Regions from separate parts of the Paenarthrobacter sp. NPDC090520 genome, predicted to be linked through region 1. Evidence: riboswitches for the same ligand, from Rfam matches in the RefSeq annotation. Region 1 holds a riboswitch; each other region holds the start of a gene.

Region 1 (6,946 bases):
CTGCACCACGGGGATGTCCCTGCTGTTCACCGCCGTGACAGTCAGCCGGCCGATCCCTGCCCGGGAAAACACGGTCTCACTCACCACGGCTCCGGCCAGAAGGTTGCCCACCAGGATGCCCAACATGGTCAGCGTGGGAATGGCCGCATTCCGCAGGGCATGGCCAAAGTTGATCAGTGCTTCGCTGGCTCCTTTGGCCCTGATTTGCTCGATGTATGGCTCCCCGAGTGTCTGGTGAAGGCTGCGCGTGAGCAACTGGGCGATCACCGCTGAGGTGGGTATCGCCAGAGTCAACGCCGGCAACACCAGGCTCTCAGCGCCGTCGTTGCCGATCGCAGGGAACAAACGGAACCGGAAGGAGAAGAACTGAAGCAGCAGCAGGCCGATCCAGAACGTGGGCACGGCGATTCCCAACGGTGGGAGCGAGGAGAATACCGTGCGGATCCAGTGGTTGCGGCTGAACGCCGCAACCACTGCCAACACGCTTCCGAGCACCACAGCCAACGCGAAACCGGCGATGGCCAGCTTGATGGTTTCCGGCATCACTTCGGCCACCGAGGTCGTGGCAGGCACGCCGTTCTTGATCGAGACCCCGAAGTCCAATTGCAGGGCTTTCACCAAGGCAATGAAGTATTGCTCGTGGATGGGCCTGTCCAGTCCGTACTCGCTACGCAGCTTGGCCACGAGCGCAGGGTCCACGGCGTTCTGTTCGTCGCCGCTGGCCATGATGCTCACGGCGTCGCCGGGCAGCAAGTACAGGATCAGGAAGGACACGGTGTAAGCGGCCCAGAGAACGAACGCTCCCTGCAGCAACCGACGGCCGATGTAGCGGATCATGGGATGCCTACTTGCTCAGCCAGGCGTCGTAGAAGTCCAAGCGGCTGGACGCCTCAAACTTGAGGTCGTGGACCTTCCCGCTGGCAGAGATCGTGGTGGAGAGCTCGTACAGCGGGATGGAGTGTGCATCCTTGATCAGGGCTTCCTGGGCCTGGTCCACCAGCTTTTGGCGGGCATCCTTGTCCAGGGCCGCGGCCTGCTCGCCCAGGGTGTCATCAACGGGGAGCTTATCGCGGAGGTTGCTGCCACCGCGGGCAGTGTTGGAGGCAAAGACCGTGCGCAGGACGTCCGGGTCGCTTCGGGTCAGGTTGCCGTAGGAGAAGTCATAGGTCTTGTCCGCCTGGGCAGCCGTGACATCGGCGATCGTGGTGAACTTCAACTGCAGGTCAACGCCGATTTCCTTGAGCTGCTGCTGGATGAGTTCCAGGACTTCCTTTGGTGACTGCCAGTAGGTGACCTTGAAGGAGAGCTTCTCGCCGTTCTTCTCGCGGATGCCGTCCACTCCGGGCTTCCATCCGGCGTCGTCCAGGAGCTTTTTGGCACCGTCCGGATCGTGGGCCAGCAGCGAACTGTAGTCCTTGAAGTAGGGGGTGGTGTGGGACAGGACGCCCTTTGCAGGCTGGTCGGCTTCGGTCAGCAGGGTCTTGGTGATTTCTTCGCGGTTGATGGCCTTGGAGATGGCCTGTCGGACCGCGGTTTCCTTCAACTTGGGGTTGGACTCGTTGGAGTACAGGTTGTAGACGACTCCCGGGTTGGCCCGGGTTTCGTTCCAGAAGCCGTTGCCACTGAACAGTCCGATGTCCGCGGCCGAGATCGCTGCCGTCGCGTCAATCTGCCCGGACTGCAGGCTGCCCGTGCGGTTGCCTGCTTCCGGGATGATCTTGAACGTCACTGTGTCCAGGTACGCCTCGCCCTTGTTGCTGTTGGTGGAAGACGGCCAGTTGTAGCCTGCACGGCGATCGAGCACGGCTTCCTTGTCCACGGTGTAGCTCTTGACGTTGAAGGGACCCGAGCCGGAGAACTTTCCGGCGCAACGGTCTGCTTCGGAGAGCTTGGCCGACGCCGGAGACAGGAGCCCCAGGGTGAACGTGGACGTTGCCTGCAGGAACTGGGCGTTGGGCTTGGAGAAGTCCACCACAACGGTCTGCGGATCCTTGACGGTGATGGCGCTGACATCGCTCAGGTAGGTGGAGCCCAGGGTTGCCTTGGCGCCGAGGGCCTTGATGGCTTCGAAGTTGGTTTTCACCGACTGGGCGTCGATGGCAGTCCCGTCCGCGTAGCTCGCGCCGGTGCGCAGGGTGAAAGTGAAGCTGGTGGCATCAGCGTTGTTCTCGAACTTCTCGGCCAGCCACGGCACGATTTCGCCGGTCTTCGGGTCCTGCGAGGTCAAGGAGGCCACGGTCTGGCGGGCAATCGCGATCGCGTCGTTGTTGCCTACCTGCTGCGGGTCGATGCAGCCACGGTCAACGGAAACAGCGAAGTTCAGGTTCCCACCCGGAACGGGCGAGGACGCGGCACTTTGCTGCGCACCGGCGTCGGCCCCTCCACCGCAAGCGGAGGCCAGGAGCGCAATGGCTCCCAGGACGCCGGCGACGGCGGCGGGTTTCTTTCCGCGGCCTGCTGGGGCCGGTTTGGGGAGTCTCATGCGACGTCTTCGCTTTCGGTGAGTTGGGTGCTGGTGAGTGAACTGCGCTGGGTCAGCGGCGCACGGAGGCCGAGGTTTTCGCGGAGGGTGCTGCCTTCGTATTCGGTGCGGTACACGCCGCGGTCCTGCAGCCTGGGAACGAGTTCATTGACGATTTCGTCCAGGCCGGAAGGAACGATCCACGGGGTGATGTTGAAGCCGTCCACCGCCCCGGTGTGGGCGTATTCGGCAAGCTTGTCGGCGACGTCATCGTAGGATCCCACCAGGCCACGGCCATTGAGGCGGGACCTGGCGGCGACGAACTGCCGGATGGACAAGCCCTTGTCCTTGGCTTCCTCACGCCACTGGGCAGCGAGCTCCTTGGCGCTCTTGCCGTGGAAGGCGTTGCCGCGGGTGGGGTTGGTGACGTCAACCACCGGGTCGATGTCCGGGAGGGGCCCGTCGGGGTCGTACCCGGCCAGGGTGCGGCCCCAGAACTGTTCCAGGTAGGCGATGGCCGTTTCCGGACCCACCTGTTGGGAGCGGACCCATTGGTGCTTCTCTTCCGCCTCGGCGGACGTGGCTCCGAGGATGAATTCCTGTCCGGGGAAGATCTTCACGTCATCGGCCGGGCGGCCTGCCTTGAGGGTACGGGCGACGATGTCTTCGCGGAATTTCTTCGCGTCCTCCAGTTCGGGGTGCGCCGAGAAGATCACGTCGGCGTTCCGCACGGCGAAGTCCCGGCCATCGGGTGAGTCGCCGGCCTGGAACAGCACCGGGTGGTGCTGGGTGGAGCGCGGGAGGCGGCCGGTGATCTCGACGTCGAAGCTTGCATCCTTGCGGTGCACGGGAGTGATGCTGCCTTCGCGGAGCCAGCGGGCGTCGTTCCGGGACCCGGCGATTGCGCCGTCGGCCCAGGAATCCCAGATCGCTTTGGCCGTCTGGACGAACTCTTCGGCCCGGTTATAGCGGTCCTCGTGCTTGAGGAACCCGCCGCGCCGGAAGTTGGCGCCGGTCCATGCGTTGTCCGTGGTGACGATGTTCCACGCGGCGCGGCCGTCGGACAGGAGGTCCAGGCTGGCCAGCCGGTGGGCGAGGTCCGCGGGATCGTTGTAGGTGGTGTTCTGGGTAGCCACCAGGCCGATGTTGGTGGTGACAGCTGCCAGGGCAGCGAGGGCGGTCTGGGCGTCCGGGCGCCCTGCGACGTCAAGGTCGTGGATCTTGCCGAGGTGCTCGCGGAGGCGGAGGCCCTCGCCCAGGAAGAACGCGGTGAACAGGCCGCGTTCAGCGGTCTGGGCCACGCGGCGGAAGGATTCGAAATCGGTCTGCGAGCCGCTGGCTGCGTCCTTCCAGACCGTGGTGTGGTTGACGCCCTGGAAGAAGACGCCGAACTGGATCTGCCCGTTGCCTGCGATGCGGTGGTGCTTGGTCATGGGTGAGCTCTCTTGTGGTTTCTGTGATGCGTGGGCGTCGGTCAGGCCGCGGCGTAGCGGTTGGCCGGGCGGGGAAGATGGAACGTTTCCCGCAGCGTCGCGCCCGGTTTGGGTGGCGTCACCAACCCGGTCTTGTGCAGCGCGGGGAGCACCTTGTAGGCCAGTTCGGGGAGGTCGACGTCCAGGACAGCAGGCTTGAGGCGAACGCCGTCTGCCGCTGCGAACAGTGTGGTGAGCACTTCCACCAAGCCCTCAGCGCTTCCGGCGTAGCGGGCTCCGCCCTGCCATTCCTCGTGGGAGTCCAATTCGGCCAGGCGCTCGGCGGCCGTCTGTCCACGGGCATCCAGGATGACGTCCAACTCCACGAGCGTCCGCTGGGCACCAGCCGCCGCTGCCGCGTGGGCCGCCGTCGGAAGGGCCTCAACGGACGCTGCGGATACCAAGGCCACGTCTGCCTCGACGGCCGGAATGAGACCTGCGGGGGCAAATACCACCAACTGTCCCTGCAAGGGGCGGGGGATGATGGACGGTCCCTTCACGGAGAAACGCGCTCCTTCGAAGTCGGCGTAGTGGATCTTGTCCCGGTCGAGGTAGCGGCCCGTGGACACGTCCCGGAGCACGGCGTCATCTTCCCAGGAATCCCAGAGCCTGCGGCTGGCTTGGACCACATCGGCTGCCTCGGCCGCGACCTCGTTCTCTGCCAGCGGCGTGCGGCCCACGGAGCGGGCTTCCTCCAGCAGGTTCGCGGCGTTCACCAACCAACCGGCCCTGCCCTGGGAGGAGTAGTCCAGGCTGGCGAGCTGGGTTGCGACGTGGAATGGCTCAGTGAAGAGCGTTCCTGCTTCCGGAACCAGGCCCAGGGAGCCCGTGAGGGGCGCTGCGAACGCGGCGCGCTGAATGGCGTCGATACGCGTTGGGATTCCTGTGCTGCCGGCATCCACGGCCCGGGTGTCCTTGAACGTGGCAAGGTGAAATCCCGCGATATCGGCGGCCTGGACAGTCTCACGGATCCGTAAGCCCCCCAACAGCGCCTGCGGATCGTGGAGCGCCTTTCGCCACGCAGCCGGGTGGGCTCCATCGCCGTCGAGCTCCAGCCCAACAACGCGTGAACGGAATTCGGGTACAGAATTTGTAGGCATGTTCTCTCTTTTCAGAGGCCGCCGCGCGGCCGGTCGACATTCACTTGCCGCAAACGCGGCCAGGTCTGTTTCCGGAGCACCCCGCCACCTAATGCCTGAGGGTTGCCGCAGCGCGAGCCGGTCCTTGGCGCGCTGACTCTTGACCTGGAACTGAATCTAGGAGCACCTCCAAGGAATGTACAAACGCCCTGACGCGGGGCGTCAACGCGGGAAACACCGCGTCAACGGACTGCCAAATTCGTCATTTTCCACTCCGGCCTGTACCCCGCGTGACGATGCGTTGCGTCGCGTTGAGCCGCGTGTAGCGACGCCTGACGCGTTGCTCAACGGTTTTTGGCGCACCGTTTTCCTGCCTCCTAGCGTGGGCGGCATGACCGTTTACGAATCAGTCCTCGATGCCATCGGTGGCACTCCCCTGCTCCGTTTGAAGAAGCTCGGCGTGGGCGTCCGGCCACGCATTTACGCGAAGCTGGAGTTCCAGAACATTGGTGGCAGCGTCAAGGACCGGGCCGCACTGTCCATGATCCGCGCAGCTGAACAGGCCGGACTCTTAAAGGCTGGCGGGACGGTGGTTGAAGGAACCAGCGGTAATACCGGGATCGGGCTGAGCCTGGTGGCGGCACAACTGGGCTACCGTTCGGTGATCTTCGCTCCCGCTGCCACTGCAGCGGAAAAGGTCCGGCTGCTCCGGGCTTTCGGGGCAGAAGTGCACCTGGTGGCCGACTTCGTGCCGCGCTCACACCCGGACCATCTGGCGAACCGAGCGGCGGCCTTTGCAGCCTCGACCCCGGGTGCCTGGCTGGCACTCCAGTACGACAACCCGGCCAACCCCGGCGCCCACTTTGCCGGCACGGGACCTGAAATATGGAAAGACACCGAGGGTGCGGTGACGCATTTCGTTGCGAGCGTCGGAACCGGAGGGACCATCAGCGGCACCGGCCGCTACTTGAAGGAAGCCAGCGACGGCCTGGTCCAGGTCATTGCGGCAGACCCTGAGCACTCCCGCTACGGTGGCGGCAACGGCTCACTCAAATACACCGAAGGTGCCGGTCACCCCCTTCACCCGGCCTCCGCGGAGGACATTTGGCCTGAAGCGTTCGATACCACCTTGGTGGACAAGTACTTCAGCATCAGCGATCGCGACGCCATCTTCACCGCCCGCCGTGCAGCCCTGGAGGAAGGGCTGCTCATTGGCGCCACGGGAGGCACAGCCTTGGCGGCGGCTCTGGAACTTGCAGCCACGTTGGATGAAAGCCACACCATCGTTGCGGTCATCCCGGACTCGGGCAGGAACTACCTCTCCACCTATTTCGACGACGCTTGGCTCACCTCGCTCGGCTTCCTGGAACCGACGACGCCGGACGGAACCATCCGCTCGCTCCTCACCGGTGCGCCTGCCGGAGTTCATCTCCTGGCGAACGGCCTGACAGCGGCGGAGGCCGCCGTCGAACTTCACACCCGGTCGCTGGGGCCAAGCGAGCCGGCGTTCCTGGTGCTGGACCGTGGCGATAGCTTTGGAACCGTCCACCCGCGCGAAGTTGTGGGTGTAGTGACCCTGGAGTCGTTGTCCTCGGTGGATGACGCAGCTCCTGCTGCTTCGGCGGCTGTTGCTTACAGGACCGTCGCGGTCGGCGTCCCCGCCTCGGAGACGCCTGACCTGACGGAAGTAGCGGCAGTCCTGGTCGACGGTCGGATCGCCGCTACGCTGCGCTGATCCTCATCCGGTGAAACCGTGGACCTATGGTCGTAGACGGCCCTGGCAAGGCGGGGTAACTCCACCCCGTCTGCCACGCCACGCCCCCTACCGCGATCGTCCCTGCCCGGCAGCCAATTCGGCCAGATGATGGTTCCAGACACGAGTCCCTAGACACTGATCGCGCGTGCGCTTCGGAACAGTAGCAATCACTTTTCAT
Region 2 (6,946 bases), on a different contig from region 1:
CCTGGAGCACGTCGGCAAGCCGGTGCCCAGCCTGGACCACATCAACATGACGGTCGCAGTCCTGCGCAGCGTCGGTGTCCAGGTGGACGATTCCGTCCCCAACCACTGGCGCGTGGCCCCCGGTCCCATCAGGGCCTTCGACCAGCGCATCGAACAGGACCTGTCGAACGCCGGTCCGTTCCTCGCGGCAGCACTTGCCACGCGCGGCACCGTCCGGATCCCCAACTGGCCCCTCGAGACCACCCAGGTGGGTGACCTGTGGCGGAGCATCCTGGCATCCATGGGCGCTGAGGTGTCGCTGGAGGACGGAACCCTGACGGTCAAGGGCGGACCCGAGATCCTGGGCGCCGATTTCGACGAAACCAGCGAGCTCGCCCCTACCGTCGCCGCATTGTGCGCGCTGGCCACGGGCCCCTCCCGCCTCACCGGCATTGCGCACCTCCGGGGCCATGAGACAGACCGCCTTGCCGCACTGGTGGCCGAAATCAACCGACTCGGCGGGAACGCCGAAGAGACGGCCGACGGCCTCATCATCCACCCGGCGGCCCTTCATGGCGGTGTAGTCCACAGCTATGCGGACCACCGCATGGCCACGGCCGGGGCCATCCTGGGCCTCGCCGTTGAGGGCGTTCAAGTGGAGGACATCGCAACGACGTCGAAGACCATGCCGGAGTTTCCGCAGATGTGGGCAGCGATGCTCGGCCGGACCCCGGCTGAGGCTTCATCGGGCGGGGCCACGAGCTGACCATGGGCCGCGACGCACGCTCCTGGGACGAATCGGACGTACGGATCCGGCCCAACAAGAAGGGTTCCCGCCCCCGCACCAAGGATCGGCCCAGCCATGACGACGCCGTGATCGGCAGGATCATCACGGTGGACCGCGGCCGATATACCGCAGTGGTTGGTGAGGACACCGACAATGAGCGGGTGGTCATTGCCGCACGGGCCCGCGAACTGCGCCGGAACCCGGTGGTCCCGGGTGATTTCGTGGCACTCGTGGGTGATGTTTCCGGTGGCCCGGACACGCTCGCGCGGCTGGTCCGCGTCGAGGAACGCCGGACGCTTCTGCGCCGCAGCGCGGACGACACCGATCCCATCGAGCGCGTCGTGGTGGCCAACGCGGACCAATTGGTGGTGGTTGTGGCTGCAGCGAACCCGGAGCCACGCACCGGCTTCATCGACCGCGCACTGGTAGCAGCCTACGACGCCGGCATCGAGCCGCTGCTCCTCGTCACCAAGGCGGATGTCAAGGATCCTGCCGAACTTCTGGCCAATTACCTCAGCCTCGACTTTCCGGTCATCATCAGCCGCACGGCGGATTCGCAGGCCTCCGGCATCGATGCACGTTCAGACGACGGGCTCTCCGCCCGTTTGGACAGCGACGCCGTCTCCCGCCTGCGTTCCCACCTCGACGGCAAGGTAACCGTCATGCTGGGACACTCCGGCGTGGGCAAATCCACCATGGTCAATGCCCTCACAGGAGCCGAACGGGCGACCGGTGGGGTCAATGCCGTCACCGGGCGCGGACGCCACACTTCCTCCTCCGCCCTGGCCCTCAAACTGGCGGACGCTCCTTCCGGCAGTTGGATCATCGACACCCCGGGCATCCGTTCATTCGGCCTTGCCCACGTTGATGCCGGCCGCATTCTGCATTCCTTCCCCGACCTGGAGCCCGGCACGGAAGCCTGCGACCGTGGCTGCAAACATGACGCGAGTGCAGTGAACTGCGGGCTGGATGAGTGGGTCAACCAAGGCAATGCCGGCCCTTCCGGCGTGGCCCGCCTGGCTTCGCTCAGGCGCCTGCTCGGTGCCGACCCCCGCCTGGAGGCCAAGGAAACCAAGGAATTGGGCACCGTCAACTGAGGGTCGGAGCCTCACCTCCCCCGGGGCGTGGAGGATTCACGATAGTTTGGTGGCATGACCCAACCCGTTTCCAGCTACAACGATGACTTGCGATTGGCCCACGTCCTGGCCGATTCCGTGGACGCCCAGACCATGGACCGGTTCAAGGCCCTGGACCTGCAGATCGAAACCAAACCCGACCTGACGCCGGTCACGGATGCGGACAAGGCCGCTGAGGAAGCCATCCGCGGACAGTTGTCGCGTTCACGCCCCCGTGATGCCGTCCTCGGTGAGGAATTCGGAAGCAGCGGCCACGGTTCACGGCGCTGGGTCATCGACCCCATCGACGGCACCAAGAATTTCGTCAGGGGCGTCCCCGTGTGGGCAACCCTCATCGCCCTGATCGACGAAGGCGAACCCGTGGTGGGCGTGGTCAGCGCACCAGCCTTGGGCAAGCGCTGGTGGGCGGCCAAAAGCATGGGCGCCTACATGGGCCGCTCGTTGGCCTCGGCCACCCGGCTGAAGGTTTCCAACGTTTCCACGCTCGCGGATGCGTCCATGTCCTACTCGAGCCTGTCCGGCTGGAAGGAGCGCGGGAACCTTGACGAGTTCCTCGGCCTCACCGAGGACATTTGGCGTACGCGCGCCTACGGGGACTTCTGGTCCTACTGCCTGGTGGCAGAAGGCGCCGTTGACATCGCCTGCGAGCCCGAACTGAACCTCTATGACATGGCGGCCCTCGTGCCGATCGTCACGGAGGCGGGCGGCCGGTTCACTTCCCTTGAAGGTGAGGATGGCCCCTTCGGCGGCAACGCACTGGCAACCAACTCGATCCTGCACTCCGAGGTCCTGAAACGCCTCAATCCGGGAATCGACGATCTCCTCTGAATTTTCGACGGCGGACACCTCCCTGGGAGGTGTCCGCCGCACTTTATTCGCCAAATCCGCCCTTTCCGCATCCTGCGTAACAATGCGCTTAACAAAGTGGACGGCTTTGTGTCCGGCATGCGGGGTGCCTTAATGTCTACTACAGGTCACGAGTGCCAGCGCTAAACCCCGGTTTGCTGGCCGGCAACCCTCCATTCGCGGTGGGGTGCCCCGGGTGACGACCAGGCCGGTCCGGAACGGATACGGCAAGCGCGGATCCCCCCGCAAGGGGGTCCCTCTTGAGTGAGGTCCCATGAGCACTGTTACGTTCGAATCCACCGCCCTTCCCACTGCCACGCAGGAAGCCGCGGCCGCCAGGCCCCTTGCCGCCGTGACTGGCGCCGAACTGCAGGCGCCCCTGATCCAGGGCGGCCACGTCCGCTACGCCAACCTCGACTACGGAGCTTCCGCGCCGGCGCTGACCATCGTGTCCGCGTACCTGAACGAGGTCCTGCCGTACTACGCGAGCGTGCACCGCGGAGCCGGATTCGCGTCCCAAATCAGCACGTCCGTCTATGAAAACTCCCGCGAGATCGTGCGCGACTTCGTGGGCGGGCGCCCCGATGACTCCGTCATCTTCACCCGTAACACCACCGACTCCCTCAACCTGCTGGCCGGCTGCCTTCCGCAGATCGACGGTACGCCAACCGGCGAAGTCCTGTACCTGGACATCGAACACCACGCCAACCTGCTGCCGTGGCAGGGCGTGCCGCACCGCAGCGTCGTAGCCGCTTCCACGCTTGCTGCGACCCTCGCCAACCTGCGCCACGAACTGGCCCAAGGCGGAGTCTCACTGCTCGCGGTCACCGGCGCCTCCAACGTGACAGGTGAAATCCTGCCCATCGCGGAACTGGCCTCCCTTGCCCACGAATTCGGTGCCCGCATCGTGGTGGACGCTGCCCAACTCGCCCCGCACCGCCGGATCAACATCGCCGAAGCGGACGTCGACTACGTGGTCTTCTCCGGCCACAAGCTGTATGCACCCTTCGGTGCCGGCGTAGTGGTAGGCCGCCCCGATTGGCTCGACGCCGGAACGCCGCACCTTGCCGGCGGTGGCGCAGTCCGTGAAGCCCGCCTCGACTCCGTCAGCTGGGCGACAGGTCCGGCCCGCCATGAAGGCGGATCCCCCAACGTCCTTGGCGCCGCCACCCTGGCCCGCGCCACGCAGGTCCTGGCCGGCCTTGACCAGCAGGCCTGGCACGACCACGAGGCCGCCATCCGCTCCTACCTTGTGGAGGGCCTGCAGGCCATCGACGGGGTCACCGTCCACCAGATCTTCAGTGATTCCACGGACACCATCGGTGTGGTCAACTTCTCGGTGGAGGGATTCGACGCCGGTCTGGTAGCCGCCTACCTGTCCGCGGAACACGGAGTGGGCCTTCGCGATGGCCGGTTCTGCGCACACCCGCTCCTCAAGCGCCTGGGCCTGCCGTCCGGTTCCCTGCGCGCCAGCTTCGGCGTGGGTTCCCGGCTGGAGGACGCCGCCCGGCTGCTCAAGGGAATCCAGGAACTGAAGGGCACCGGGCTGGGCTGGGACTACGTGGTGGACGAGGGCCGCTGGGTTCCGGCGAACGACCACCGCAGCTATCCCGAATGGGCCCCCAACACGCCCGGTACCGCAGGCGCTGCTCCCTGCACCGTGGACTGACCGCACTTTGCCGTGACCCGGCCAGCCCTGCCTTGCTGTAAATTCGTAGGGTACTTCCGGCGTTCGCGGTAGAGGAGTCTGTACACACCATGCGGTCCCAAGACCCTTCCAAGGGTTCGCATCAACCCAGCGGTCCCAAGCTGCACGCGGTCCGGCGCAAGGAACTGGGGCAAAGCTTCCAGGATGGCGGCGAGCACTACCATGTGGTGCGTCCCGGCTACCCTGCAGACTCCGTGGATTGGCTTCTTCCTGCCGGCGCGAAGTCCGCGGCCGACATCGGCGCGGGCACGGGAAAATTCACCACGCTGCTCGTGGACCGAGGTCTTGAGGTTACCGCCGTCGATCCTTCCACGGACATGCTGGCGCAACTCCGCCTGTCGTGCCCGCAGGTCCATGCGTTGGAGGGCACCGCCGAGGCGAGCGGACTGGCGGACTCAGCTTTCGACGTCGTCAGTGTTGCCCAGGCCTGGCATTGGTGCGATCCCGACAAAGCCAGCACGGAAATCGCCAGGGTGCTCCGTCCGCATGGCGTCCTGGGCCTGATCTGGAACCAATTGGATACTTCCGTCCCCTGGGTGCACCGCCTTTCACGCATCATGCATGCCGGCGACGTACACAAACCGGGTTTCCGGCCGGCCATCGGTCCGGAGTTCACCGGCTTGGAATGCCATGTCACCCATTGGGAGGATGCTGTGTCCCCCGGGGACATCATGGAATTGACCAAGTCGCGCAGCTATTACCTTCGAGCCAACGAGGCTACCCGTGCCAAGGTCATGGGAAACCTGGAGTGGTACCTCTACGAACACCTCGGCCACGCCCCTGGCCAACCCCTGGCCCTGCCGTACGTGACGCAGACGTGGCGGGCCTGCAAGGCCTGAGGCGCCCTCCCACGGTAGGCTTGGAACGTGAAGACCAGTACGCCCTCCTCCTCGATCGAGGACTACGTCAAGGTCATCTACTCCTTCACTGAGTGGCAGGACAAGCCCATCACGTCCTCCCAGCTGGCCCAACGGCTGGGCGTAGCCAATTCCTCGGTGTCCGAAATGGTGCGCAAGCTCAAGGACCAGGGCCTGGTGGACCACCAGCCCTACAGCGCCATCCGCCTGACGCCCGACGGCATGCGACTGGCCTTGGCCATGGTGCGGAGGCACCGGCTCATCGAGACGTACCTTGTGGAGGAACTCGGCTACCGCTGGGACGAGGTCCACGACGAAGCGGAAATGTTGGAACACGCAGTCTCTGACACCTTCATTGAACGCATGTCCGCCAAGCTGGGCCACCCTGTCCGGGACCCGCACGGAGACCCCATTCCCTCATCCGATGGCTCCGTGGAGCTACCGCACGCCTACCGCATGATCGAACTGGACCAGGGACACGCGGGCCGCATCACGCGCATCAGCGACGAAAACCCTGACCTGCTCCGCTATCTGGCCGCCGAAGACATTGCCTTGGACGCCCGCATCGAGATTGTAGGCCGCAAGCCCTTCGGTGGCGCCCTGGTGGTAAGGATCGGCAGCGGTGCCCAGCGGCGCGACTTCGACCTCGCCGATGAAATTACTTCGGCCTTGTGGGTGCAGAGCACCGAGGTGCACGAAGGCTGCGTCCTCGCTGACGTCTGAGCCGGGCACCGCCCCAGGTCAGGACGCCGCCCCCAGCGGCCCGCCGTCGTCGGACGTTTGGTCGGGAACAGCGGCACCTGCCGCATCGCGCACCGGGTTGCGGATTCCGACGGCGGACGCCACCGCCCCCAGGACGAACAGTCCCGCCGTGACCAGCAACGCGTTGTACAGGCCCTCCCGGGTAAAGACCGGGCCCACGATCAAGCCTGCGAAGGCGATGCAGATCAAGCCGGCGATGCGGGCTACTGCGTTGTTGACAGCGGAACCGATCCCCGCCTCTTCAGGTGGAACGGCACCCAGGATGGCAGCGGTGAGCGGGGCCACGAGCGTCGCAAGCCCCAGCCCGAAGACCACTTGGCCGGGGAACACCTGTGTCCAGTAATTGAGTGGCTCCTGGACGGACAAGGACATCAGGAAACCTGTCCCGCACAACAGGGGTCCCGCGGTCATGAACCACCGCGGACCATACTTTCCGGCAAGGCCGCCAAAGTAGGAAGCGGCGAGCATCAGGATCACCGTCCCCGGCAGCAACGCGATTCCCGCCGCCGTAGCACCCATGCCGCCCACCTGTTGCAGGTAGATGCCCAAGACAAAGAAGCCCAGCGAAATGCCTCCGTAGATGGCCAAGGTAGCGAGATTGCCGCAGCCAAAGTTCCGGATGGCGAAGAGCCCCAAGGGAAGCATGGGCTCAGAGGTCCTGCCCTCGTGGAACAGGAAGAACCCCAAAGCCACACCGCCCAGCAGCAACGGAACCCACACGAAGGGGCTGGTCCACCCCAGCCTGCCCTGTTCGATGAACGCGAAGACCGGGCCGCCTAAGCCGATCATGGCCAGCAAGGCGCCCGGGTAGTCGATCCTCTTGCTCTTGTCCCGGGCTGCATCCGATGCCCGCAGCCCAGCCAACATAGGC
Region 3 (6,946 bases), on a different contig from region 1:
GACGCGTTCCACCAGCGGACCAAGGTTCAGTGCTTCCAGGGTCTGGTAGGCGCGCAGGTAGGGGGAAACGTAGACGCAGACCTGCTCTCCGTCGAGCTTGCGGCGAAGCTGCTCTCCGGCGACCCGGGCCTCTTCCACGCCCTTTGCCGTCAGCGGGATCCTGTAGTCGGGCACGCGGTTGTAGATGGAGGTATCCGCATTGGCAGCGGACTGGCCATGCCTGATCATGAAGATTCTGCCGGGGGCGCTCATCCCACCAAGCATAGGGCTGGCCTTCCCGGCAAAGTGGCAGGAACTACGGGCAAGATAGGAACATGCTCCTAGCCTCCCGCCGTCGCCTGCGCGCAGAAGTCCTCATTGTGCTGGGCCTCTCCCTGGGCCAGTCCGCCGTCTATTCGGTGGTGCAGCTCCTGGACAAGCTGACCCGCGCCCCCTTGTCGGAGGCTACGTCCACCCTCAACAGGTCCCAAAGCACGCGTGAATACTTCGACCTTACGTACCAGCTGCTGGACATCCTGTTCGCCCTGCTGCCGGTAGTCCTGGTGTTCTATTTCCTGTCCCTGCACGTCACCGGGGGATCAGCAGGTGGGTCGGCGTTCGCCCGCCTTGGCTTCAACTTCGCCCGGCCCGGCAAGGACTCTCTCCAAGGCCTGGGCCTCGCCGCCGCGATCGGCATACCGTCCTTGGGCCTGTACGCAGTGGGGCGGGCGCTGGGCATCACCACGGCAATCCTGCCCAGTGGATTGGACGCCTACTGGTGGACCGTCCCGGTGCTCATCCTCTCGGCCATACGCCATGCGATCGTTGAAGAAGTGATCGTGGTGGGCTACCTGCTGGACCGGTTCGGAAAGTTCGGCTGGAGCACGCCGCTGGCGATCCTCGTCAGTGCTGTCCTGCGCGGAAGCTACCACCTGTACCAAGGCTTCGGGCCCTTCATCGGAAACGTGGTGATGGGCTTGGTGTTCGCCTGGCTCTACACCAGGACCAAACGGGTCATGCCACTGGTGATAGCGCACGCCCTGTTGGACATTGTGGCATTCGTTGGCTTCAGCCTGTTCGGCAAGGCAGTAGGCCTCGGCTAGCAGGCCCCAACTGGGTCGCATTTGTGCGCGTTTTGAGCGCTCTAAACGCGCACAAGTGCGACCCAGTTGGGAGTTAAAGGTATTCGGCCGCCATCCGCAGGTGACGTCATTGGCACCCGCTGATAGCGGCCGAAGTTTCTTGCAGGGGTGTCAGATGGTGACGGCGCCCGAGGTGGTTTCGAAGGTCACGGACATGATCCCGGGCGTGCCGTGCGGAGCCATCCACTGGACAGCGACGTCCTCAAGTGGCTTTTCCACGGGCTCGCCCAGCCATTCGGTGACACGTTCCGCCGAGCCCGCAATGGTCAGGCTGGACATCTTGACGTCACTTTCATAGACCTTGGAGGGATGCAGGCCGGGATCGCCTTCCCACTTGAGCAGGTACGGTACCTGGGGATCTGCGATCAAGCCGAGGATGCCGATCTGCTGCCACACGAGTTCCCGGCCGTCGGGGAACTTGCGGTTGCCGGGAACTGCGGAACGGCCAAGGCGTTCTTCGAACGGAGCGAGGTCGTCAACGGCGACACACCAGCCCATCCAACCGCCGCCGGCTGCCGAGCGTGCCCGGACTGCCTGGCCGAAGGGTGCCTTATCCGAAGCGGGGTGGTCCAGGACCTCCACCACTTCAAGGTATTTGTTGTCCGCAAGGGGAATGATCATGTTCCGGGTACCGAAGCGCGGGTGCACTCCGCCCCGGACTGCGTCCACTCCCAATGCCGCGGAAATTCGTTCTGTCGTGGCCAGAAGGCCATCTCGTTCACAAGCGTAAGAGACGTGATCCATGCGCATGGCTTCATCTTGGCACTTTGTGATTCGGGTCTCAGCTAAGTCAAGCCTAACCAAGGTGGGATGTTATTGGAGGGCGGCGCGTGGCGTCATGGCGGGACGCCGGAATGACGCCCGAAGACCGAAAAATACTGTCTTCGTCACAAACCTGTGCATTGCCGCGGGGCCTTCCTAGACTGGCCGCAGTTGGAAGCATTCACAATCCACCGAACCCATGCGCCACAAAGAGGAGAACGCAATGTCCCAAGGATGGTCTTTCGAAACCCGCCAAATCCACGCAGGCCAGGAACCCGATTCCGCCACCGGTGCCCGCTCGCTTCCGATTTACCAGACCACGTCCTTTGTGTTCCCGAGCGCCGAGAGTGCCGCCAACCGCTTCGCCCTGGCCGAGCTTGCCCCGATCTACACCCGTATCGGCAACCCCACCCAGGATGCCGTGGAGCAACGGATAGCCAGCCTCGAAGGTGGCCTGGGTGCCCTGCTCCTCAGCTCCGGGCAGGCCGCGGAAACTTTCGCGATCCTCAACGTCGCCGAAGCGGGCGACCACGTGGTGGCCAGCCCCAGCCTCTACGGCGGAACCTACAACCTGCTGGCCCACACCCTGAAGAAGTTCGGCATCTCCGTGACCTTCGTCGAGGACCCGGACAACCTCGAGCAGTGGCGCAACGCCGTGCAGCCGAACACCAAGCTGTTCTTCGGCGAGGTTGTCTCCAACCCGCGCCAGGACGTCCTGGACATTGAGGGCATTGCCAAGGTTGCCCACGAAGCGGGCGTCCCCCTGGTCGTTGACAACACGCTGTCCACCCCGTACCTGATCCGTCCCATCGAATGGGGCGCCGACATCGTGGTCCACTCGGCCACCAAATACCTGGGTGGCCACGGTGCGGCGATTGCCGGCGTCATTGTGGACTCCGGAAACTTCGACTTCGGCAAGGACCCGGAGCGCTTCCCCAATTTCAACACCCCGGATCCCAGCTACAACGGCCTGGTCTATGCCCGCGACCTCGGCAAGGACGGCGCGCTCGGGGCCAACCTTTCCTACATCCTCAAGGCCCGCGTCCAGTTGCTGCGCGACCTTGGCTCCGCGGTTTCTCCGTTCAACGCGTTCCTCATCGCCCAAGGCCTGGAAACCCTGAGCCTGCGCGTGGAGCGTCACGTCGCGAACGCCACCACAGTGGCCGAATGGCTGGAAGCCCATGACGACGTCGAATCCGTCGCCTTCGCGGGGCTGCCGTCCAGCCCCTGGTTTGAGCGTGGGCGCAAGTACGGCCCCCGCGGTACCGGTGCCGTTGTCGCGTTCACCATCAAGGGCGGCGTGGAAGCGGGCAAGCGGTTCGTGGACGCCTTGGAGCTGCACTCGCACGTGGCCAACATCGGCGATGTCCGGTCCCTGGTGATCCACCCGGCCTCCACCACCCACAGCCAGTTGACCGTGGAGCAGCAGGCTGTAGCCGGCGTTACTCCGGGACTGGTCCGTCTCGCGGTGGGCATTGAGCACGTAGATGACATCATCGCCGACCTTGAGGCGGGATTCCGCGCGGCCAAGGGCGCCTGACGCCGGATCTGCCGTGAAATACGGTGGCGCCACCCGGCCGACGATTATTCGCCGGGCGGCGCTGCCGGGTGCTCGTTCATGAACGAAGATGCTCCAAACCGTCACACAGCTGTCACATTCTTCGCCAGAACGGCTGTGTTCTTCCTAGACTCTTACGTATTAGGTCATGAGTGCCAGTGACAGCCCCGGCTTGCTGGCCGGCAACCCTCCTCCGCGGTGGGGTGCCCCGGGTGAGGACCTGGCCTGCCGCATGAAAGGCGGTGGGCAAGCGCGAGGTTAGGTGTCAAAGGAATGACCATTACTGCTACAGCCCTTCCCACATCCGAGGAAGCAGACGGAACCCTCAAGTACGCCCACGTGGGCCCGCTGGAACTCGAAGCCGGCGGCTTCCTTCCCGATGTGGTGTTGGCCTACGAAACATGGGGCCAGCTGAACGCCGATGCCTCAAACGCCGTGCTGGTGGAGCATGCCCTGACCGGTAGTACCCACGTCGCCCGCGGCGCCACCGATGAAGACGGATGGTGGGAGCAACTGGTAGGGCCAGGTGCCACGATCGATACCGACAGGTTCTTCGTCATTTCGATCAACATCGTGGGTGGTTGTAACGGCAGCACCGGGCCGTCGTCAGCGGCTCCGGACGGAAAACCGTGGGGTTCCCGGTTCCCGCTGGTCACCCTCCGGGACACCACCGAGGCTGAGTCCCGCCTGGCCGATGCCTTGGGAATCCGCGCCTGGCACTCCGTACTGGGCGGTTCCATGGGAGGCGCCCGTGCGCTCGAATGGGCTGTGACTTTCCCGGAGCGGGTCAAGCGCTGTGCGGTGGTGTCCGTGGGTGCCTACAGCACCGCAGAACAAATCGCCTTCGCCCAGTCGCAGACGCTCGCCATCCGCCAGGACCCCAACTTCAACGACGGCGACTACTACCAGGGTGCCGCGCCGGAGGCCGGCCTCGCCCTGGCCCGGAGGATCGCCCACATCACCTACCGCTCCGCCTTGGAATTGGATGTCCGTTTCGGCCGCGAACCGCAGCACAAGGAAACCCCGCTCGCCGCAGCCATCCTGGGGAAGCGCGGCCGGTACCAGGTGGAAAGCTACCTCGACCACCAAGGCACCAAGCTGGTGCGGCGCTTTGACGCCAACAGCTACATCGCCATCACCGAGGCCCTGATGAGCCACGATGTCACGCGTGGGCGGGGTACTTTGCAGGAGGCCCTGGGCCGCACGACTGCCGAGTTCTTTATTGCCGCCGTGGATACGGACCGGCTCTATTTTCCGGCCCAGTCCAAGGAACTCGCCGACGCGTTGCCGGGTGACGTTCCGGTGCATGTGATCGAGGCTCCCATCGGCCACGACGGCTTCCTCACGGAGATCGGGCAACTCTCGGCGCAGTTGCGGGAGTCCTTCTTCGCCTGAGCGGGGTACCGGGCAGGCTGTCCAACGGGCATTGCCGTCAGGCCAGCCTGGCTTCCACGCCCAGGAACCGGCCATAACGGTCCACTTCGGCTTCCAGTGCCCGCTGGACGGCGGGCGTGGCGGGCTGGTTCAGGCGGATATCGAGTTCGCAGGTGCCACCGGCGAATGCGTGGCGCCACCAGCCGGCCAGCCTGCCATCCAGCAGGACTACGTGCATGGGGCCGCCGTTTTCCGGGAAGTAGGGTGCCACCCCGCCGAGGTAGTGCCGGGACTGCGAGTAGCCCATGACGTACTCGTCGTAGCACTGGATGAGGTCCACGCGGGGGAGTGCGGCGTCCGGATCTGAGCCGACCTCCCGGGCGGCCCCGGTCCGCTCCAACCCGGCAACATCATCTGCTGCCAGGTGGAAGTCCAGCCCGTCGAGCGGAAGCGAGGCCAAGGCCCCAGGGGCAACGTCGGCGGCTACCTCGAGCCCACGTTTCACGTCCTTCATGGTCAGGCCGGACCACGCCGAGCAATCCTTGACCGTGGCCGGTCCACGGCTGGTGAAGTACCGCAGGGCCAACTGGCCCAAAGCCTGGTCCCGTTCATCGGCGTCCAAAGCGTCAGGTCCAGGCTTGGGTACCCGTTCCCCGAACAGCGCGTACGTCTGCTTGAGGGCACCCCCGGCCGAGCGGATAGGTTTGCCGCTGACCAGGATCCGGCTGATTTCCGCATGCATGAGGTGGTACACGAAGCCGAGTCCCTTGCCCGGGAACCCCGCGTCCTCCAGGACCGCGGAGAGTTCCTCGCGGGTCTTATGGGCGCCACCCGCAACTGCTTCGGCGAGGAGGCCGGAGCTTCGGGCGGCTGAGGCGGCATCGACCCCCGTCTGCCGGTACATGCCTTTGTTTCCCTGATGCAGCCGTTCCCCGGACAGGCCCATCAACCAGCCGAGGTCGTCGCGGTGCACAAAGTGCCAAGTGGGCCGGAGGATGTGGGTCCGCAGGATGGTGCCGTCTGCCACGAGTTGCTCCACATCCGCAGCGGAAGCTTCGGGAGTCCGCTGGGCCAGGGACCAGCGCGCGTAGGGAAACTCCTGGGCTTGGACAGCGAGGAGGTTGCGGACTGCTTCTGATGCCGTCGGAGCCAACGGAGCGCGGAGGTGCTGGCGGCTCAGTCGGAGGCGAACGACGTCGTCTGGCTCCAAGGCGACCACGCCTAGCCGCGCGGCAATCCGGTGGCGTTGGGCCCGAAGACGGGTCCCGGCGTCGGACGTTTTGGCGTGATGCCGTCGCCGGAGGACTGGTGCCGCAGGCGGCGGATCACCCAGGGGACGAAGTATTCGCGCGCCCACACGAGGTCCGAAGAGCGGGCTTCCCGCCAGGTCCGGGGCGGGAGGGGCTTGGGGACGAGGGGTTCGAGCGTGTGTTGGACGTTCAACGCCTCCAGCACCATCATTGCGATGGTGTGGTGGCCGAGGGGCGAGAAATGCAGGCGGTCCTCGTCCCACATCTGCGTGTCGGCGAGCTGCCGCAAGGACCACATGTCCGCGACGATGGCGTCGTGCCGGGCGGCGACGGTCCGCAGGTTCTCGTTGTAGATGGCCACCTTGCCGCGGATCCGGCTGAGCACGGAAGAAGCTGTGTCCGGGCCGTTGAACAGGACCACCGTTGCCCCGCCCGAGCTGAGTTCCTGGACGGCTGCGTCCAGCTTCTCGGCCAGGAGGTCCGGATCGCCACCAGGCCGGATGAGGTCGTTGCCGCCTGCCGATATGGAAACGAGGTCCGGTTGCAGTTCCAAGCACGGGCCAACCTGCTCGTCCACGATCTGCTGCAGCAAGCGGCCGCGAATGGCCAGGTTGGCGTACGCGAAATCGTCGTGGCCGCGGCCGAGTTCTTCGGCCACCCGGTCCGCCCAGCCACGGAAGCCTCCGGGGTTCTGCGGCTCGGGGTCGCCAATGCCCTCGGTGAAGGAATCTCCCAGCGCCACGTAGCGGCTCCAAGGATGCGTTTGGATTCCATCGCCTGGCGTCACCAATGAACTCATTCTTCCTATCCTGCCTTGTGGACTCGTGCCTGCGAACCTACGCCACCGTAGGTTGTTACCCATGGGTAACTGCAAGAATAGA
Region 4 (6,946 bases), on a different contig from region 1:
CGTGGCCAGGAACTTGTATGAATCGCTCGTGAAGGCCGGTGCGGGAGGCGAGGCGAGCGGGGCATCGGCCTCTTCCAGCCCGGGTGGGGGAGCATTGTGGGCGCGCGCCGGGTTGTGCGTGCCTGGTCCGCCTTGTTGGGCGTTGGGCAGGGCGGCGCCCGGGACCAGGGCCGTAATGCGTGGATCGCCGTGCAGGAAACCGCTGACCAGGACGGCGACTACAGCGGCAACCACCGCCATGACAAGGCCGAGGAGCAAACGCAGCGCCTTGCCGGCACGGCGGGGTTCTAGCGCATGCGACTCCCCATGCTCGGTGTCCACGGTTCTCCATTCCTCAGGCCCCGTTCACGCAGGCAGCGCAGAGGACGAACCAACATTACGGGACCGGGGTGGTCCCGTCTATTCATGCCGGCGAGGCCTAGACGATCACCGCTCCGAAGAGGAGGCCCAGTCCGTAGGTGGCAGCTGCGGCGCCCAAGCCGATGGCCAGCTGGCGGAGGCCACGGCTCAGCGGGGACGTTCCGGAGAGCAGCCCGACGACGGCGCCCGTCGCCAGAAGTGCAATGCCCACCAGCGCTCCGGCCAGGATCAGGGCGTTCCAGCCGACCATGCCGAAGACGAATGGCAGGATGGGGACGATGGCGCCCGAGGCGAAGAAGCAGAAACTCGACATGGCAGCGCCCCATGCGGAACCGACGGTCTCGTGCTCGTCCGCCACTTCTTCCTTCTCTGGCTGGAGCGAAAGGCTGGGATCGCAGTCGCAGCTGAAGAGCCCCAGGCGCTCTGCGGCGCGGTGTTCAGCAGCTTCCCTGGTCATGCCGCGCGCCAGGTACACCAGGACGAGTTCGTTGTGCTCCACGTCCAAGGACGGCGCTGCGGCCAACGTGGCCTGGGTGGGAAGGGTGGCGTTGAGCAGTTCCCGTTGCGACCGGACGGAGACGTACTCGCCGGCACCCATGGACAGTGCACCCGCCAGCAGGCCGGCAACGCCACTCATCAGCACCACGGCACTGGAAACGCCCGTCGCGGCCATGCCCATCACCAGGGAAAGGTTGCTGACCAGGCCGTCGTTGGCGCCGAAAACCGCTGCGCGGAACGTGCCGGACAACCTGTTGCGGCCGCGGGTTGCGAGGCCGCGGACAACTTCCTCGTGGATTTGCTCGTCGGCCACCATGGCGGGGGTGGCGTACGGGTCGGTGCCATAGGGGGAGCGCCCCTCAGCACGTTGGGCCAACGCGAGGACGAAGACGGATCCGAAGTGCCGCGCCAGGAAACCGAGGAGCCGGCTGCGTGCGGACGCCGCCTTGGGCATGCCGGCGTGTTCCCCGAGCAGCTTGAGCCAGTGGGCTTCGTGCCGGCCTTCCGCTTCTGCCAGGGCCAGGAGGATCTGGCGTTCCTCGCCGTCACGGCGTTGGGCGAGTTCGCGGTAGACGGCGGCCTCGGCCCGTTCGTCTGCCAGGTACTGCCGCCAGCGCCGGATATCCGACTGCGTGGGTGTTCGCGGGGCTTCGTCTGCGGGGTGGGGGGCCGGAGCGGGGCTCGACGGACCGTGGGATTCCTGGTGCTGTTGCACTGTTTCTCCTGGGCTTGATGGGACGGTTACGGCCCCTTTGCACCGCCCACTGTACCGCTTATTTCCGGGGATTTTTGGCTGGTATTCCTTAGCGGGAATGTTCGGCATGCCTTAATTCCATACCCTGCTGCAGCGGCGCTGTGGCCGTCGGCAGCCCTCCCTTGACCCCTTCCTGAGGCGGTGCTCAGATGGTTAGACAGGGGCGGGGCACTCCCCGCACATCGGTCAGTGGACCGCCTGGTGCGGCCCATCGGACGGAGGTTGCAGCATGAGCACCGAATCACATCCCCACCACCCGGAACGGGCAACCATCGAATCGGATCCGGCCTACGATTACAACGAGGACCAGGAAGTGGACGAGGCCTGGGCAGAGGAAGGCGAGGTGGCGGACGACGACGAGCGCATTGTGCCGCTCGATGAGGCCGAGGAAGAATTCCGCGGCGACGGCGACGAATCCTAGGCAGCCGGCACCAGGCTGAAGTGCTGCTCGCGCCCCGCGGTATGTCCGACGGCGGCCACCGCCACCGTCAGCGTCTGCGACGCGGAACACCAACGTGCGGCGCGGACGGACCGTGCCAAGGCCGCGGCCAGCAGCCGGGGCTCAGGGTGGTGAAATCGTTCGGCGCGGCCGCGCGCTGCAATGATCACCGTGCCTTGGACGAGATCGACGACGGGAATCACCCGGACTGCGGGGGCGGCGCTTTCGATGGGGCTGGTGTTGACCAGGGCCGCTTGGGATGCGCCTGCTCGGTGTGCGGGATCTTGGATCGTGCTGGTTTCAGCCTGGTACGGCAAGGACTGCTCCTTGGTGGGAGTGCTCTTGCCCGCTCGGTTGTCTCTGGTCCGGGGCGGGCCGCTTCCTCATCCGAACCACCCGTGAACATGGGGTTGGTGTGCGGCCAGTCGGAGCTTGGCGCCACATCTCTTGAAGCTGCGTCCTATCCTAATGCCTCCCCGCAATGGGGGTGGGTGTGCTTGTGGAAGCCGGGGACGACGCAAACGGCGACGCCACCCCGCGAAGGGTGGCGCCGCCGTCGTACATTGCCCAGGTGGCCACTGTGTGGCCGGACTCTAGGCCTTGTGGCTGGTGACCGGGTGGGCGTCCAGCGGGAGCTCATCCGAGATGGCTCCAGCAACCCGCTTGTCCCACGCCGCGCGGACGGCGGCATCGGTGGGCGGAGTGAGCAGTGAGATCACCACGAACGTCACGAACGAAGCGCCGAGGCCCCAGTAGATGGGATCGTTGGCGTAGACGCCGTCGGCGCTCTCGATCACACCCGTTGCGAAGAGGATCAGCAGGACCAGGGTGAGGACCGAGCCCACGGCCATGGACCAGGCTGCCGCGATGCCGGTACCGCGCTTCCATACAAGGCCGCCGAGGATGGCGACGAGGAGGCCGCCTACCAGGATGTCGTAGGCGATGGTGAGGGCCACGACCACGTCCTGGGCCGCCATGGAGATCAGGACCGCCAGGACGCCGAGGCCGAGGACCCAGTAGCGGTTCGCCTTGACGTCGTGCTCGGGGTTTTCCGTGTCGTCGGTGTTGATGGTCTTGCCGAACCAGCTGGCGACGAAGGGGACTACGTCTGCGCGGGCCACTGTGGCCGCGGCAATGAGTGCGCCGGAGGCGGTGGACATCATCGCGGCAACGGCAGCTGCCATGACCAGGCCGCCAATGCCGATGGGCAGGATGTGCGTTGCCACCTCGGCGTAGACAACGTCCTTGCCGAGGTTTGCCACGTCGATGTCCGGCAACGCCACGCGTGCGGCGAGGCCGATCAGGGCGCCGGCTACACCGTAGAGGATGCAGTAGACGCCGGCGGTTGCGCCGCCCCAGCGTGCAACCGTGGGGGTCTTTGCCGTGAAGACGCGCTGCCAGATGTCCTGGCCGATCAGGAGGCCAAGCGTGTACACCACGAAGTACGTGATGATGGTCTGCAGGCCGATGCCGTCGATCTGGAAGAAGCTTGCATCAACGCGCTGGCGGATGCCGTCCAGGCCGCCGGCTGCGTTCATGACGAACGGCAGCATCAGCAGGAAGATGCCCACGGTCTTGATGATGAACTGGACCTGGTCAGCAAGGGTGATGGACCACATGCCACCGATGGTGGAGTAAACCAGCACGATCGCACCGCCCACGGCGATGGCCAGCCAGCGTTCCCAGTCGAAAAGGACCACGAAGATGGTGGCGTAGGCGCCGGTGGAGGTTGCGCAGAGCATGAGGGTGTAGGCCAGCATGACGATGCCGGAGGTCTGGGTGGCCTTGCTTCCATAGCGGAGGCTCAGCATCTGCGAGACCGTGTAGATCTTCAGGCGCTGGATGGTGCCGGCGAACAGCAGGCTCAGCAAGAGGACGCCGGCGCCGATGGCCACCACCAGCCACATGCCGGAGATGCCGAACTTGTAGCCCAGGCCAACGCCGCCAACGGTGGATGCGCCACCCAGGACAACCGCGGCCATGGTGCCGGTGTAGAGGAACGGTCCCAGGCGGCGGCCGGCCACCAGGAAGTCGCTGTTGTTCTTGGTGCGGGACTTGCCCCACCAGCCGAACGCCAGCATGGCAAGCAAATACACCACCACAATGGCGATGTTGATGAACGAAGAGTCCATGAGTGGCTCCTTGGAGCTGATGCACGGAGGTTGGGGTATTCGACGATACTCCTGCAGGGCGTCGAAGTCTCTGTGCTGACGAACGGAGTTGGACGTGTGTTGTGTGCCTCACAGACAACACTTGTTGCCTATGAGGATATGTTGTGATGGGAGTAACAGTCAAGGTGGTTTGGTCATGGTTCCGCGGATTCTGGGTCTTTGCCGTGGCTGTCCGGCTACTATTGGCTCCAATGACAGGGCCTCCCGGACGGGCCTGAAAGGTTTTGTGAATGAAGGCTCTACCCGTTGAACCCAGCAATGTTCCCGTTGCCATCGGTTCCAGAATCCGTGCAGCCCGGCAGGCGCAGCGGCTCACCATCGAGCAGGTTGCAGACGCGACGGGACTGACCAAAGGCTTCCTCAGCAGGGTGGAGCGGGACCTCACCTCACCGTCAGTGGCCTCCCTGGTGACGCTGTGCCAGGTGCTGTCCGTGTCTGTCGGCGACTTGTTCGCAGCGCCCGAAACGCATCTGACGCGGCGCGACGATGGACCGCGCATTTCCCTGGGTGGCCAGGGCATTGTGGAGCGGCTGCTGACGGCGCGTTCCGAGCGCAGGCTCCAGATCCTGCAGGCAACCATCGAGCCGCGGGGGCGTGGCGAAAATGAACTCTATGCCGTGGACTGCGATGTTGACGTGCTGCACGTCGTCAAAGGCAGGATCAAGCTGATCCTGACCAACGAGGAATATGACCTCGAAGAAGGGGATACCCTTTCCTTCCCGGGCCGCGAGCCCCACACCTGGATCAACCCCACGGATGAGACGGTGGAGGTGCTCTGGGTCCTGGTGCCCGCGGCCAGCAGGTAGGACTGGGGGCTTAGCCCACGTGGACCCAGGGGCGGCGGGTGATGTCCGGCTCGGCTTCCCTCAGCACTTCCCGGGTGACCGGTGCGATCTCGCCCTCGCCGAAGAAGAGGAACTTGCTGAGGTTGGAGATCGGGTTGCCCTCGGTCCAGCGGAAGTAGATGTGCGGCATGAAGCCCGTGACATCCCGGATGTGGAGGAGTACGGCGGCCAAGGTATTGGGCACGTTGTTGCTGTGGACTTCCAGGATCTTGAAGCCGTGGCGTTCCTTGCCCACTACCTGGAGTTCCTGCTCGAAGTCCGAGCTGTCGTCCACGATGATCTCGATGAACAATGCGCCGCAGTCCTTGGGCAGGTGGTTGGCCTGCTGGGCGTGTTCCAGCTTCTCCTGGTACCGGTCCGCGCTGAGGTGCTTGGGCTCGTGGGCAATGATCCGGACCGGACCATCACTGTTGTTCGCGGTGAACTCGAGGGCCTTCTCGTCCATTTTGATATGGGTGGCCCGCAACTCGAAGGCGCGGCGGATCCGGGAAATGAAGCTCACCACCATGATGCCCAGGATGAACAGGGCAGCAATCTTGAGGCCGTCCGGGCGCTCGATCGAATTGACCACCGTGGTGTAAATGAAGACGAGCGAGACGATGCCGAAGCCGATGAACTGGGCCCGCTGCTTCTTGCGCCGCGCGGAGAGCGTCACGGCAATGGATGCCGACGTAATGAGCACCAGCACGCCCGTGGCATAGGCGCCGCCCTGGGCGTTCACGTCTGCCTGGAAAATGATGGTCACGGCGAAGGCGATGACCGTGAACACCAGAACCAAGGGACGAAGTGCCCGGGCCCACGCGGGAGCCATGCCGTAGCGCGGCAAGTAGCGGGGGACCAGGTTCAGCAGGCCGGCCATGGCAGAAGCGCCGGCAAACCACAGGATGGCTATGGTGCTGATGTCGTACACGGTGCCGAAGCCATCGCCGAGGAACTTGTGGGCAAGGTAGGCCAGGGCGCGCCCCTCGGCCTTGCCGCCGGATTCGAACTCGGCGGCGGGGATCAGCATGACCGTGGTGAAGCTTGAGGTGATCAGGAAGGAACTCATGATGATCGCTGCCGTTGTCAGCAGGCGGTGAGCACCCTTGATCCGGCCTGCGGGGTTGGCATCGGTGTCCGTGGCGCGCCCCTTGATCTGCGGCATCACGGCCACGCCGGTTTCGAACCCGGAGAGGCCCAGGGCCAGGCGCGGGAAGACCAGCAGGGCAAGCCCGATCATCATCAACGGATCGCCGTGGGACGTGGTCAGCGCACTCCACCAGTCGGTGATCACGTGGGATTCGGTAAAGAGGTGGCTGATGGCCACGAAGACCACCACAAGGTTCAGTGCCAGGAAGGCCGCGACGAGCACCACAGCAACGTTGATGGCTTCCCGGAATCCCCGGAGGAAGACGATGCCCAGCCCGGCGATCAGGGCCAAGGTGATCACCACGTGCTGCCCCTCCAGGAATTCCGGAGCGAACGGGTTCTCGATGAGGTGTGCTGTTGCGTCAGCGGCGGACAACGTAATGGTGATCATGAAGTCCGTTGCCGCAAAGCCGAGGAGCGCAAGGACAAAGAGCTTGCCTCCCCAGCGGGGGAGCAGGCGTTCCAGCATGGCGATGGAGCCTTCGCCGCGGGGGCTTTCCTTGGCCACGCGTCGGTAGACGGGCAGCGCTCCGGCCAGGGTGGCGAAAACCAGGAGCAGGGTAGCCAGCGGTGAGAGCAGGCCTGCGGCAAGGGCCGCGATGGCGGGTTGGTAACCAAGGGTGGAGAAGTAGTCCAGGCCCGTGAGGCACATGACCTTCCACCAGGCTTGAGGCTTGTGTGAATCGGATGGCTTCCCGTGCGGTCCTTGCCGTTTGCCCGACGTGTCCGGCATGCCTTCCAGCAGCCACGC

The links. Region 1 has a riboswitch for S-adenosylmethionine ahead of ACIQTZ_RS21700 (LLM class flavin-dependent oxidoreductase). Riboswitches for the same ligand answer to the same signal wherever they lie in the genome.
Region 2: another riboswitch for S-adenosylmethionine. It lies ahead of ACIQTZ_RS01525 (aminotransferase class V-fold PLP-dependent enzyme); the one in region 1 lies ahead of ACIQTZ_RS21700 (LLM class flavin-dependent oxidoreductase).
Region 3: another riboswitch for S-adenosylmethionine. It lies ahead of ACIQTZ_RS10065 (homoserine O-acetyltransferase); the one in region 1 lies ahead of ACIQTZ_RS21700 (LLM class flavin-dependent oxidoreductase).
Region 4: another riboswitch for S-adenosylmethionine. It lies ahead of ACIQTZ_RS08810 (hypothetical protein); the one in region 1 lies ahead of ACIQTZ_RS21700 (LLM class flavin-dependent oxidoreductase).

What each region holds. Positions count from the first base shown of each region.
Region 1 covers NZ_JBIVXM010000026.1:42,200-49,145, forward strand. The annotation lists gene ACIQTZ_RS21685 (ABC transporter permease) at 1-837, opposite strand, end outside; gene ACIQTZ_RS21690 (ABC transporter substrate-binding protein) at 845-2,482, opposite strand; gene ACIQTZ_RS21695 (NtaA/DmoA family FMN-dependent monooxygenase) at 2,479-3,894, opposite strand; gene ACIQTZ_RS21700 (LLM class flavin-dependent oxidoreductase) at 3,936-5,033, opposite strand; SAM riboswitch class IV at 5,069-5,178, opposite strand; gene ACIQTZ_RS21705 (PLP-dependent cysteine synthase family protein) at 5,404-6,747, shown strand.
Region 2 covers NZ_JBIVXM010000001.1:310,503-317,448, reverse strand. The annotation lists gene aroA (3-phosphoshikimate 1-carboxyvinyltransferase) at 1-745, shown strand, start outside; gene ACIQTZ_RS01535 (ribosome small subunit-dependent GTPase A) at 748-1,863, shown strand; gene hisN (histidinol-phosphatase) at 1,918-2,730, shown strand; SAM riboswitch class IV at 2,875-2,988, shown strand; gene ACIQTZ_RS01525 (aminotransferase class V-fold PLP-dependent enzyme) at 3,023-4,417, shown strand; gene ACIQTZ_RS01520 (class I SAM-dependent methyltransferase) at 4,507-5,295, shown strand; gene ACIQTZ_RS01515 (metal-dependent transcriptional regulator) at 5,323-6,036, shown strand; gene ACIQTZ_RS01510 (MFS transporter) at 6,055-6,946, opposite strand, start outside.
Region 3 covers NZ_JBIVXM010000006.1:234,754-241,699, forward strand. The annotation lists gene ACIQTZ_RS10045 (histidine phosphatase family protein) at 1-252, opposite strand, end outside; gene ACIQTZ_RS10050 (CPBP family intramembrane glutamic endopeptidase) at 315-1,082, shown strand; gene ACIQTZ_RS10055 (VOC family protein) at 1,233-1,871, opposite strand; gene ACIQTZ_RS10060 (bifunctional o-acetylhomoserine/o-acetylserine sulfhydrylase) at 2,083-3,423, shown strand; SAM riboswitch class IV at 3,586-3,700, shown strand; gene ACIQTZ_RS10065 (homoserine O-acetyltransferase) at 3,715-4,836, shown strand; gene ACIQTZ_RS10070 (winged helix DNA-binding domain-containing protein) at 4,874-6,034, opposite strand; gene ACIQTZ_RS10075 (SGNH/GDSL hydrolase family protein) at 6,037-6,864, opposite strand.
Region 4 covers NZ_JBIVXM010000005.1:213,903-220,848, forward strand. The annotation lists gene ACIQTZ_RS08795 (matrixin family metalloprotease) at 1-264, opposite strand, end outside; gene ACIQTZ_RS08800 (VIT1/CCC1 transporter family protein) at 419-1,573, opposite strand; gene ACIQTZ_RS08805 (hypothetical protein) at 1,842-2,033, shown strand; gene ACIQTZ_RS08810 (hypothetical protein) at 2,030-2,368, opposite strand; SAM riboswitch class IV at 2,385-2,504, opposite strand; gene ACIQTZ_RS08815 (sodium:solute symporter) at 2,645-4,183, opposite strand; gene ACIQTZ_RS08820 (helix-turn-helix domain-containing protein) at 4,453-5,028, shown strand; gene ACIQTZ_RS08825 (APC family permease) at 5,039-6,946, opposite strand, start outside.